One region of the Candidatus Allofournierella merdipullorum genome, then DNA from elsewhere that is predicted to be linked to it. Evidence: predicted binding sites of a transcription regulator. Region 1 holds the regulator's gene; the other holds the start of a gene.
What was found. Region 1 encodes Rex, which represses fermentation and respiration genes when NADH is low (regulators of the CRP and FNR family bind a similar motif). Its sites were predicted from a motif close to ATTGTTAANNNNTTAACAAT; they were not measured.

Region 1 (6,274 bases):
CCGCCACCATTAAGTACATCACCGAGGTGCTGGAGGAAAAGGAACGGGAGGATTTCTCCCGCCTGAAGGTCATCAAAAAGCAGCGGGACGGCTGAACCACTGCTGCAAACCTGTAAAGTAAAGCCCCTTTGCGGAATCTCCGCAAAGGGGCTTTTGTTTTGCTGTTATGTTACAGGGTGAAACCCAGCCTGCGCCGGGCAGGCCAGGAAAAGTCGCGCCACTGGCCTCCGGAGCCGTCGTCTTTGCCCATCAAAAGGGCAGTGGCTGCATCGGAAAGGTAACCAAGATATCCCGCGGCCGGGCTGTTGCAAAGCAGCTTCCACATCAGTCCGCCAAAAAGGTAGGACTGGGCAAATTCCCGTCAACCGCCCAGATCCTGCGTGGCCCGCTGCGCCAAGTCCCACAGGATGCCCCGGGCTTCTTCGGGGGTGATCCAGCCCAAATAGCTCCCCCAGCGGGCCAGCATGGCGGCGCGGCCCACATCCCAGCCGGTCATAAAAGCGGGGGAGTACTGCTGCTTATAGTGCTGAGCAAACTCCCACGCACGGACAACGTCTTCACGCTCATCCGAATCCTCTTCACCGGTCATCAGTTCTTCCGGCGATTCTGCCTCGCAATAGAAACGGTATCGCTCGGTGTATCCGCCCTGACTTAAGTAACGGATTGTCTCAAGAAGAGCGCCCCGTCCGTCGATGCCCCAGGAGCGGCGGACCAGCGAGAGAACCTGCTGCTCCAGTACAGGCACATGCTCTTCCACGTCCAGCCCATCCAGGCTGTGGTCATTGAGAGTGGACACGATGCCTGAGAGCAAGATGCCAAACTGGCCCCAGAGTGCCGTATCTCTGCCGTATTCCGCAGATGCAGGCTCGGGCAGGGTTTCGAGCCGGGCCATGGTTTCGTCCAGCAGGGTGTAGAGAACATCGTTGTCCTCGTTCTCGCTGTCAAGGCCGAATCCTTCACACTCGGCTTCCAGGGAAAGCGTCTCCAGAGCGGCGGCCAGCACGCCCATGTCCTCGCCAAACAGCTGGTTCATCACAGCTTCGGTGCTGGCGGAAGCAGCTTCTGCCACCCGCTGTTCCATCATCTGCTGCAGCTGTTCCTGATTGGCCGCCATCTGGGCCATGGTCTGGGTGTCAAACAACTGTCCAAGAATCTCCACCTGCCGTTGTGCGTTGGCTGCCTGCTGCTCTGCCTCACGGTCGGCGCTGTCCTGCGGCGGGGCGGGGGACTTAGGGGAAGAAGAGGCGGCCAGCTCTTCGCTTTTTTCCTCCATCTCATGCAGGCTTGCGGTTGCTCGCGCCTGCGCAGCCTTTGCACGGTTCATGATCTCATTGATGTCCATCGTCATTCTCCTTTTCATCTGGCAAGGTGTGCCAGACCGGCGGCTGCTCATGGCGAAACAACAGGCGCTTTGCCCGCCCCAGCAAAAACTCCACGAAATGGAACCAGAGCTGGCCGAAAATTGTTACCGCTGTGAGCAGGAGCAGTATCCAGAAAAGATCGTTCCAGGACATCGGCGCCTCACTTTTTTGTAAATCGATTCATGAAGAAATCGGTGAAGGCTGCCAGTTCTTCATCCTGAGAGACGTAAACATACAGACTCTCATCCTCCAGCCAGTCGTAGGCGTTGATGGCAATGTAGCCCCGCTTATCCGGGTAAATGACAAACGCGTCGGTGGGGTACTTGTTCCGATAGGCCTTCAAAATTTCGGCGCGGCGGTAATAGGTGGGCTCGCCGCAGCCGGATAGATCCGGCACAGTGGGAACGACCACGATGGTCTCCTGAGCCTCGTTCCAGCCCACGATGAGATTGCCGATTTTCGTCTTGCTGCCGTGAACAAATCCGTAGTTAAAGCGGCTCACGTCCTCGGTATAGCCAAAAATCAAGCGGTATTCGCTGCCGCCTTCCACCACATGGTCAAACAGCGCCCGCATTTTTTTGGCGTTGGCTGCGCTTTTTTCCATGTCGATCTCCGGCCCCTTGAAAAGCTTGCTGAAAATGCCCATGTCAAAACCCTCCTGAGTATTTATTATCTCTCCGCCATACGACGGGGAAAACATACATAAAGATAAAAATGATATTTTGTATTTATTGCGGGTAAGTGAATGGCCCGTTTGGAAATACCGCCGCAAAGAGGCCAAACGGGCCGAATGTTATTGACTTTGCGTGTCCTGGCTGCGAAGAGAAGCAAGCCAGTCCACAATGGCGTTGATCTGCACATCAATGGTCGCATCCGCGGCTTCGGGCACAAGCAGGGGAAGGCTGCCGGGAATGGCACGCTGTATCACCATAATCGCCAGGCACAGGTTGGTGAAAAGGCTGATTCGGTCTGGCTCAGGTCGCACACCAAAAACTTGCAGCAGCTGCCCAAACAGCCTTTGCTGCTTTTCACGGAAAGATTGGTAGCTTTCGGGGGAGAGGCGACGGAAAATCTTCTGCTGCTCCTCGACGGTCAACACCGCGATGCCATTTTGCTCGCCGTAACAGCAGGCGTGGAGAAATCGGGTGACGGCCTGCCACCAGTCCAGTTCGGGGGTGCGCAGCAGCTGCCGTGCAAACTCAACGATCCGAGGCTGTTGGAGATAGAGCATTTCCACCACCAGATCTTCCTTGGTGGGGAAGAAGGAGTAGAAAAAGGAGCGGGAGATACCCACTTTCTGATAAATTTGCTCCACAGTGGTGTGCTGGATGCCTTGCTTCGTCATCAAATCAAGGCCAACAGCTACCAGGTCTTTTCGGATCTGGCTCCGCTGCGCTTCAGAATACGCGACCCGCGGCATACAGTCACCTCACAAATAAAAACACGTTTAATGAATTTGTTTTTATTATAGCATGGTGGCAGTGAAAGCACAAGTAAAAGAAAGAGTGCCGGAAGCGGTACTTCCGGCACTCTTAAAGCAGAGCAGTATATAAAAGATATTCAGACGCGAACCCTTGGGTGACGCTGATAGAACTTTTCACGCTCGGCAAAATAACATTGGGCGCAGAGACTCTGATATTCCACGTTGTTTTCCTGATCGATGGCCACCTGGTCACCCTCGAACACGAACTCGCCGTTCACCTTGCGTCCATTGCAGGTGGCCTTGCGGCCACAGGTGCAGATGGTTTTCATCTCCTCAATGGCGTGAGCCAGCTCCAGAAGGCGGGTAGAGCCGGGAAAGCCCTGCATGGAAAAATCGGTGCGCAGACCGTAGGCAATCACGGGAATGTTCAGCTTTACGGTGACCATGAAGAGCTGTTCCGCCTGCTGCGGGGTGAAGAACTGGCTCTCATCGGTGAGCACACAGGCCAGGGGCTTGTCGCCGCGGGCGGCTTCCTTTTGCACCAGCTCGAACACGTCCATATCCGGGGTGACGGCCTTGTCCACGGGACGGCTGACGCCCAGGCGGCTCAGCAGGCACTCTCCGCCTTTCGTGTCGATGCTGGGCTTCAGGATGAACACCCGCATGCCCCGCTCTTCGTAGTTGAAAGCCACCTGCATCAAAGCGGTGCTTTTACCGCTGTTCATCGCGCCGTAGCGGAAATAAAGTTTTGCCATAAAAGAGTGACGCTCGCTTTCCGTTTTATTTGTTGCGCAGCCGATAGCCCAGGCTCATCAGGCTGTCGCCCAGATGGGCGTTCTCCACTGTGACACCGGGGTAGGGCACAGAAAGATCATAGTGGCTGAAATTCCAGAAGCCCTTGAGACCCAGTTCCACCAGCCGGCCGGAAACTTCTTTTGCGCTTTCCCGGGGCAGGCACAGCACCGCGACGGTGGGGTGGTTCGCTTTGCAGAACTCCTCCAGCTCGTCAATGTGATGGATGGGTACGCCGTCCAAATCATGGCCCACCAGTTCCTGGCGAACGTCGAAAACGGCCAGCAGATTGTAGCCGTTGGTGTCGGTGGTCAAAAAGCGGGACACCGCGGTGCCCAGACGGCCGGCGCCCAGCAGAATGGTGGGCAGTTTTTCACCATGACCGAACAGAAGCTGGCCGATCTCTTTCTCCAGAACTTCCACGTTGTAGCCGATGCCCTGCTGGCCAAAGCCGCCAAAGCAGTTGAAGTCCTGACGCACCTGGCTGGCGGTGGTGCCCATCATGCGTGCCAGTTCGCTGGAAGAAATGGTCGCCACACCGGATTTGTGAAGCTGCGCGATATAGCGGTAATACTTCGGCAGCCGTTTGATGACCGGCAGAGAGACCTTGCCCTGAGAGTTGTTCATTCGTTTCACCATCTTTTGTCAGATTCTTCAAGCGAGGCTTGCAAAAATGCAAAGCAGCAGCAGGCCGCTCATGCTCCCCGATCCGGCTGTGCTGCGGACCACAGACCGGGGCAAAGCGCCTGAAAACAAGACGCCCTTTATATAGTATAATCCTTGAATCGGCTTTGTCAAACCTTATACAAAGTTTTTGGGCAGTCATCGGTTTTTTGTATAATAGCGCCCCCGGGGTGGGAACACTTTCAAAGACGACTGAAAAGGGGGAAAGAATCCGATGGAACCGAACGACAACAGGCAGCCTCCCACCGACGCGCAGGTGGAACAGGAAAAACTGGAACAGGAGTATATGATGGATACCGGTTCGGTGATCCGCACCAAAGGCCGCCACGCCATTCATTGCCTGACGGTGGTGGGTCTGATCGAGGGGCATGTCAGCGCGGACCAGAGCCAGAAGGTGACCAAATATGAGCATGTGATCCCGCAGCTGGTGGCGATTGAAGAGGACCCGGACATTGAGGCGCTGCTGGTGATTTTGAACACGGTGGGCGGCGACGTGGAGGCGGGTCTTGCCCTTTCGGAACTCATCAGCGGGGTGAGCAAGCCCAGCGCCACTCTGGTGTTGGGCGGGGGCCACTCCATCGGCATCCCGCTGGCGGTCAGTGGCCGGCGCAGCTTTATTGTGCCCACCGCCACCATGACCATCCACCCGGTGCGTCATTCCGGGCTGGTGCTGGGCGTGCCTCAAACGATGCGCTATTTCGAGCAGATGCAGGAGCGCATCGCAGGCTTTGTGGAGAGCCACTCGAAAATCAGCAAAGAGCGCTTTGTGGAGCTGATGATGCACACCGGCGAACTGGTGATGGATGTGGGCACCGTACTCACCGGCCAGCAAGCGGTGCACGAGGGACTGATCGACCAGCTGGGCAGTTTGAACGACGCGCTGGATTACCTTTACGGCGAGATCGAACGCCGGGGCTGACAGCCCCGGCGCTTTCCTTTGTTGACATTTTTGAGGACAGGGATTATGATGAAATAAATCAACAGAGAAAGCGGGGTGCTCAACTATGAAAAACAGCGGAACGAATGCACGAGCTGAATATCTTTTGAGGGCCTCGGTCGCATTGTGAGCGTTTCATAGGTTTGCCGCGGCTTATTTGCCGCGGCTTTTTTTATGCGGTCTGATGCCCTTCATAAGATGTTCGCGCAAAATCAGCTTGCAGATGAACAAAGAATGATTTGTGGAGGTATTTATGACCCATCTCGAAAAAATCACCGAAGAAAATTTTGTTGACGCGTTCAATTTGAAACTTGCGCCCGAACAGGAGCGCTTCGTTTCACACCCGATCCGCAGCCTCGCTCAGGCGTATGTTTACAGGCAACAATGCCAGCCCTTCGGTATCTATGAAGATGACACGATGGTCGGCTATGTGATGGTCATCTACGATTATGATATCCCGGAATACGATATATGGCACATGATGATCGATGTCTCGAGCCAGGGCCTGGGTTATGGAAGAGCCGCCCTGGACCAGGTGCTTGCATATATCAAAACGAAGCCTTTCGGGGCTTCGGACCGGGTGGTCTTGACCTGCAACAAAGACAATACCCGAGCGATGGATCTGTACAGGCGAAAAGGCTTTGTGCCGACCGGAGCAGTATTTGAAGATGAAGTGGAACTTGTGCTGACCCTGCGGCAATAAGCGAGCGTTGTCCGCGGAGAAAACTGCTCCGGAGCTTTCGTTTTCAGACGCCCGCGTTCGCCAAATTTGGGTTTTACAATTCACACCGTTGATGGTAAAATAATTAAGTTAAGCATTCTGTGCCGAGGACCGTGCAGGTCCCGGGTGAACGATATCAACGCAAGGCAAAAGAGGATATAGAAACACTATGGCGACAAAGAAAACTTCCACCAGAAAAACCTCCTCCGGCAACCGGCGACGCAAACCTCAGCCGGATATCGCCCAGAGCTGGAGCATCCTGCTTTTCGGTTTGGGGGCCGTTCTGGTGACAATGATCTTCGTGCAGGGCGAATCCGCATGGGCGTGGATGCGCGCGGCGCTGTTCGGCGTGTTCG
Region 2 (6,274 bases), on a different contig from region 1:
GCACATCAGCTTGCCGAGCAGAACGCCGCCGGCAGTGCCGAAGGAGAAAGCCAGCAGGCCCAGCACGATGATGAGCACGGTGCGGGCGTTCAGGAAGGTGTTGGCGCTGGTGGTGCAACCGACAGACAGGCCCAGGAAGATAGTGATGATGTTCATCAGCTCGTTGCCCGCGGTACGGTTGATGCGGTCCACAACGCCGGACTCCTTCATCAGGTTGCCCAGCATGAGCATGCCGATCAGCACGGCCGAGTCAGGCAGGATGAGGCTGATGATGATGGTGCACATGATCGGGAAGATGATCTTCTCGGTCTTGGAAACAGTGCGCAGCTGCTTCATCACGATGCTGCGCTCCTTTTTGGTGGTGAGCGCCTTCATGATGGGCGGCTGAATGACCGGCACCAGCGCCATGTAGCTGTAGGCAGCCACGGCGATGGAGCCCAGCAGGCCCGCCGCCAGAATACTGGTCACGTAGATAGCCGTGGGGCCGTCCGCGCCGCCGATGATGGCGATGGCCGCCGCCTCGGGGCCGGTGAACGGATCGATGGGCGCAAAGCCCAGCAGCTCCGCCAGGAAGTTGTAGGGAATATGCACGAACTTCGCCATGAAGTAGGTGGCGAAGATGCCCAGCTGGGCCGCCGCACCCAGAAGCAGGCTCTTGGGGTTGGAGATCAGGGGGCCGAAGTCGGTCATGGTGCCGATGCCCAGGAAGATCAGCGGCGGATAGATGCCCAGCTTGACGCCGAGATACAGCATATCGGCCAGACCGCCGTTGTGCAGGATCTCACTGAACATGGGGTAAAGGCTGGGGTCCGCCCCTTCGGGCGCGATGAAATATTGCATGTGGATGATGCCGCTGCCGGGCAGGTTGGCCATCAGCATGCCGAACGCGATGGGAAGAAGCAGCAGAGGCTCGAATTCCTTCACAATGGCGAGATACAGCAGCAGGCAGGCCACCACGATCATGAGCAGATAGCGCCAGTCCTCGGCGATGCCCATAAAGCCGGAGTTTTCCCAGATGCTGACAAGGGTATCAAAAAAAGCACTCATGGTTCCACCCCTCCCTTAAAACGGTTCCGTGCCGCTCTTGACGCCGGCGGCGCCCCAGCTGCTGCGGCCCGCGCGCTTGACTGCGCGAAGCGTATACTTGCCGCCGCTGGCCGCCGCGACAGCAGCCGCGATCACCGCAACGATCTCTTCACTGATGCCCTCTTCCACAACAGGCGGGGCCTCCATGGGTTCCTGCAGCTGCACCGGCTGCGGCTGGCTTTTTACCGCCGCCTCCGAGGCCGCTTTCTGTTTTTTGGCATTCAGTGCGTCGAACAGCTTGCCTTGCAGATTAATGATCAGAGTAAGCAGGATCAGCACCAGAAAAACCAGGGAAATACCGGTCCCCGCGACTACGAGAACCGACGGTTCCGCCGTTTGCGCAGCACCCGCCGCAAGCAGAACTGCATTCATTGGATGGCCCCCTTTTCCAAAAGCTCAATTTTCGTCTTTTACATTATACAGAAAACCGCCCCCCGTTTCAAGGTCAGAAACCGGGTTTTGTTAAAATAATAGCATTTGTACAAATTTCAAAAGCAAAAAGGAACGCCCGGCTGCAAAGCACGTTTCTGCAGCCGGGCGTTTGATTTATCTGTGACCCAAACGGGGCGTGGCGTCCACGAAACCGCTCTCCAACTGGTCGCCGATCTCAAGGCACCGTGCAGTGCCCAGGGCCACACAGTTGATGGGATCGTCCGCGACCCGCACCTTCACCTTGAGCTGCTGGGCGAGGTATTCGTCCAGACCTTTCAGCATGGCGCCGCCGCCGGTGAGCACAACACCCGCGGAATAGATATCGCCTGCCAGCTCCGGCGGGGTACGCTCCAGCACCTGGTGTGCCGCAACAGCGATCTGTTCCGCCAGAGGCATGATCGCCTCATACAAATCTTCCGTGGTGACGGTGAGGCGCTGGGGCAGCCCGGTGAGCAGGCTGCGTCCCTTCACCTCCAGCTCGGCGGTAAAATCGCAGGGGCGGCAGCAGGCAACCTGCTTTTTCAGCTCCTCCGCCGTGCGCAGGCCGATGGCCACGTTGAATTTGAGGCGGGCGTATTTCTGGATCTCGTCGTCAAAGGTATTGCCCGCGATCTTCACGCTGGTGGACTTCACCTTGCCGCCCAGACTGATGACCGCGATGTCGGTGGTGCCGCCGCCGATGTCCACCACCATGTGGCCTTCCGGCTTGAGGATGTCGATGCCGCAACCCAGCGCGGCGGCGATGGGCTCGTCAATGAGGAACACCTGCCGGGCGCCGGCGGCCACCACGGCCTCCACCACGGCGTCACTCTCGATGCCGGTGATGGCGGCGGGCACGCAAACTGCCACCCGGGGCTTGATGAGTTTGGAATCGTAGACCTTGTTCACGAAGCGGCAGATCAGCTCCTTCGTGAGGGTGTGGTTGGAGATCACGCCGTCCTTCAGCGGACGTGTGGCAAGGATATAGTTGGGGGTACGCCCCACCATGGCCAGCGCATCGTCGCCCACCGCCAGGACCTGGTCCTTGCGGGTGTCCACTGCCACCACGCTGGGCTGGTTCAAAATCACGCCTTTGCCTTCCATGGCAATGATGATGGTCGTGGTGCCGAGGTCGATGCCGATATCATACTGCGCCATAACTCACACTTCGCTTTCTTTTGTGATACGCCTATTATATAAGAACGACAAATACCCGTTCCTGTTTTCCTTATTATCGTTCGGTGTTGGCTGCTGTCACAGCGAACACTTCCAGCGCGCCGGCTTTCATCAGTGCTGCGGCGCAACAGCTGACGGTGGCGCCGGTGGTGATCACATCATCCACCAGCAGGATGCGCCTGCCTTCCACAAGGCGGGCGTCCCGGACCTGAAACCCCCCGCTGAGGTTTTGCAGGCGCTGGGCGGCGCTCAGTCCCTTTTGGGTATGGGTGGCACGGCACTTGCGCAGCGCGTGCGGCTGCAGCGGTGCGTTCAGAGCCTGTGCCAGAGGCCGCGCCAGCAGTTCCGGCGGGTTGTATCCCCGGGCATGGCCGGAAGCCGGCACCGGCACCACCAGATCAAAGCGGGCCAGCGGCGGCGCGCCATTAAAAATTATTATACCATGCCGGACAACGTAATTACAACCGAAAACCGCCCGCGCCATCTCCGCGCCCAAGGTCTCACCGTAGCAGGCGCGGCCTCCGTTTTTGAACCGGAGGATCGCCCGGCGCACACAGCCGTCGTAGCGCCAGACCGCGGCTGCTCCCGATACATCCCGCAGGATGTGCTCGCTGGCAGGCAGCCGTGGAATTGTCCGCCGCAGTCTGGCAAGCTCGGCAGCACAGTCCGGGCAGTCCGGCAGCCAGCCCAGCACCCGGTCGCAAAACGGGCAGCGGCGGGGATAGGCCAGCGCCGCCGCCACACGAAAGATCCGAGTCGGCCTCACAGCGCGGCCCCCTCGTTCAACAGAGAGCACAGGCAGCTGTAACGCATGTTCTGGCGCACATTCTCCACCATGGCACCCAGCACCGGCATCCCACCGGTGAGAACGCAAAGCTTCTTTGCTCGGGTGACTCCGGTATACAACAGATTCCGGTAGCACAGCTGCCGGGGCACGTCGCTCACCGGCATGACCACCGCCGTGAATTCCGTGCCCTGGCTTTTGTGGACGGTGATGGCATAGGCAATTTCCAGTTCGGGGATGGTGTCCGGCCCGTAGGTCAGTTTTCGGTCCTCCATCTGCACCAGCAGGGTGCGCTGCTGGGCATCCACCTGAAGGATAACGCCCATATCGCCGTTGAAAGCGCCCACGCCGGATTCGCCGCCGTCCCGCTCATAAGGAATGAGGTAATCGTTGCGCACCTGCATCACCTTATCCCCCTGGCGGAACAGCCGGCCGCCCAGTTCCAGTTCGGCCTTGTCCCTTGCTGGGGGATTGAGCAGCTGCTGCAGCCGGGGATTCAGCGCGGCGGTGCCCACCGGCCCCTTTTTGGTGGGGCAGAGCACCTGGATGTCCCGCACCGGGTCAAAGCCGTAGCTTGCGGGCAGGCGCCGGCTCACCAGATCGCATACCAGCTGCTGGCACTCCATGCCGCCGGCGGGCAGAAAGAAGAAATCACTGTCCCGCCCGCCCCTCTGAGGAAGCTGGCCGTGGACGATGCGGTGGGCGTTCTCCACGATGAGGCTCTGGGCGGACTGGCGGAAGATGTGTTCCAAACGCACGGTGGGCACCACGCCGCTCTGGATGACCTCGCCCAGAACGTTGCCCGGCCCCACGCTGGGCAGCTGGTCGGCGTCGCCCACCATGATGATGCGGCAGCCGTGGCGCAGCGCCGCCAGCAGGCTCTGGAACAGCTTCACGTCCACCATGCTCATCTCGTCCAGCACCACCACGTCGCACTTGAGCAGGTTCTTTTCGTTGTGGATAAAGCGCAAAAGACGACTCTGGGGGTCGTAGTCCACCTCCAGCAGGCGGTGAATGGTCTGGGCCTTCTGCCCCGTCAGCTCCGACATGCGCTTGGCAGCGCGCCCCGTGGGCGCGCAGAGAGCCACCCGCTGGCCGCTGCTCTGCAGCAGCGAGAGGATGGCGTTCACGGTAGTGGTCTTGCCGGTGCCCGGCCCGCCGGTGAGCACCATCACACTGCTGCCCATGGCCGTGCGGATGGCCAGACGCTGTTCCGGCGCATAGGCAAAGCCCTGCGCCCGTTCCAAAATCTCGATGCTGCGGTCCACGTCCGGCGGCAGCGGCACCGGGTGGCGGCTGAGTTCCCACAGCCGGGCCGCGATGTCTGTCTCGGCGCTCAAAAGGTCCGGCAGGCAGATAAACTCCCCGTCGGGCCGGGTATAGCTTTTTACTTCCCCCTCGTCCAGCTGGCGGTCCAGTTCCGATTCCACCTGCTCCGGCTCCACTCCCAGAAAGCGGGCGGTGGCCTCCACCAGCTTTTCCCGAGGCAGGCAGGTGTGGCCGTTGCCGGCGTTGTGGCGCAGGGCGTAGAGCAGCCCGGCCCACACTCGCAGCGAACCCGCCGGGTCCAGCTGCAGTTCGGCGGCGATGGCGTCCACCTGGCGGAAGGTCATGTGCAGCGGCTCGCCGCACAGGATATAGGGATTGCGGTTGATCTCCTCCACCGTCTGCGGGCCAAAATGGCGGTAGGCCTCCACCGCCCGGACGGGCGAAACGCCGAAGCGGGACAGGTAAGCCACCGCCTCCCGCACGCCGAACATCCGTTTGAATTCGGTGGAGATGGCTTTCGCCTTTTCGGGGGTGATGCCCCGCAGTTCGGTGAGGCGCAGAGGGTCGTTGGCGATCACTTCCAGACAGTCGGCCCCGAAGCGCTCCACGATCTTTTTCGCGGTGGCGGGCCCGATGTAGGGCAGCGCCCCGCTGGAGAGATAGGCCAGTGTCGCCGCCAGGTCCTGGGGCATGCTCGCTTCGCAGCTTTCCGCTTTGAACTGCGGGCCGTGGGCGGGATGGGTCTCGAACCGGCCGTAAAGGGTAACGCTCTCCCCCGCGTTCACCTCGCCAACGGTGCCTGTGACCACGTGCAGCTCGCCGCCGGCGTTGACCTCGAACACCGCGTATCCGGTGTCGCGGTTCTCAAAGATCACATGCTCCACAACGCCTTCCATGCGCAGAAGTTCCTCGCCGCGGTCTGTCTCCATGGCACAAGCGCCCCCTTCCCTTTTGGCAGTTACAGCTATTATATCGCTTTTACGAGCTGATGGGAAGTGGCTCAGCCCGCCGGGCGGGTCAGGGCGTACTCCTCGCCGAACATCAGGTCGTACTGCAGCAGCCAGTGGTTCTGGAACCACTGTTCCTGTTCCTCGGTGAGGTCGGCGTCGGTGGCCGTGCCGTCGGGCAGGATGGTCACGCCCAGCGTGCGGCTGCGGTAAGCGGAGAGCTGATTTGCCAGATAGCGGAACATGGGCGGCTCTTCCAGGCCGTAGAGCTCCATCAGCACAGGGCTGATCTGATAGGCGGCCACGGTGCCCAGGTCCACCTTGCCGTCCCAATAGTTGCTCCAGATGAGCAGCGGCATCTGGTGGAGCTCGGGGCTCTCACTGTCCGCCCCGGAGGCGTAGCCGGTGGCGGTGTAGACTTCATAGCCGCTGCCGATGGGGTTGTAGTGGTCGCCCCAGAACACTAGGATGGTGGGCTCGTCCACCTGGCTGAAGTAGTCGGTGAGGGTGCCCAGCATGGCGTCCGCCTCCCGCACGCCGGTGGCGAAGTCCTGCAATGGGCCGAGGGTGCTCTCACTGATGCCCTCCGGCGCCTCCAGGA

Region 2: the regulator Rex is predicted to act here: its motif matches at 1,545-1,564, upstream of ACMNAY_RS06380 (OadG family transporter subunit).

Annotation. Positions count from the first base shown of each region.
Region 1 covers NZ_DBFNWJ010000026.1:45,871-52,144, forward strand. Annotated here, with positions in the region: gene ACMNAY_RS04595 (V-type ATP synthase subunit D) at 1-95, shown strand, start outside; gene ACMNAY_RS04600 (DUF1266 domain-containing protein) at 362-1,342, opposite strand; gene ACMNAY_RS04605 (hypothetical protein) at 1,329-1,514, opposite strand; gene ACMNAY_RS04610 (hypothetical protein) at 1,522-2,007, opposite strand; gene ACMNAY_RS04615 (TetR/AcrR family transcriptional regulator) at 2,155-2,781, opposite strand; gene ACMNAY_RS04620 (thymidine kinase) at 2,922-3,539, opposite strand; gene ACMNAY_RS04625 (redox-sensing transcriptional repressor Rex) at 3,565-4,203, opposite strand; gene ACMNAY_RS04630 (ClpP family protease) at 4,475-5,179, shown strand; gene ACMNAY_RS04635 (GNAT family N-acetyltransferase) at 5,451-5,900, shown strand; gene ACMNAY_RS04640 (DNA translocase FtsK) at 6,088-6,274, shown strand, end outside.
Region 2 covers NZ_DBFNWJ010000036.1:78,896-85,169, reverse strand. Annotated here, with positions in the region: gene ACMNAY_RS06385 (sodium ion-translocating decarboxylase subunit beta) at 1-1,047, opposite strand, end outside; gene ACMNAY_RS06380 (OadG family transporter subunit) at 1,063-1,458, opposite strand; gene ACMNAY_RS06375 (rod shape-determining protein) at 1,633-2,655, opposite strand; gene ACMNAY_RS06370 (ComF family protein) at 2,729-3,439, opposite strand; gene ACMNAY_RS06365 (ATP-dependent RecD-like DNA helicase) at 3,436-5,655, opposite strand; gene ACMNAY_RS06360 (LTA synthase family protein) at 5,727-6,274, opposite strand, start outside.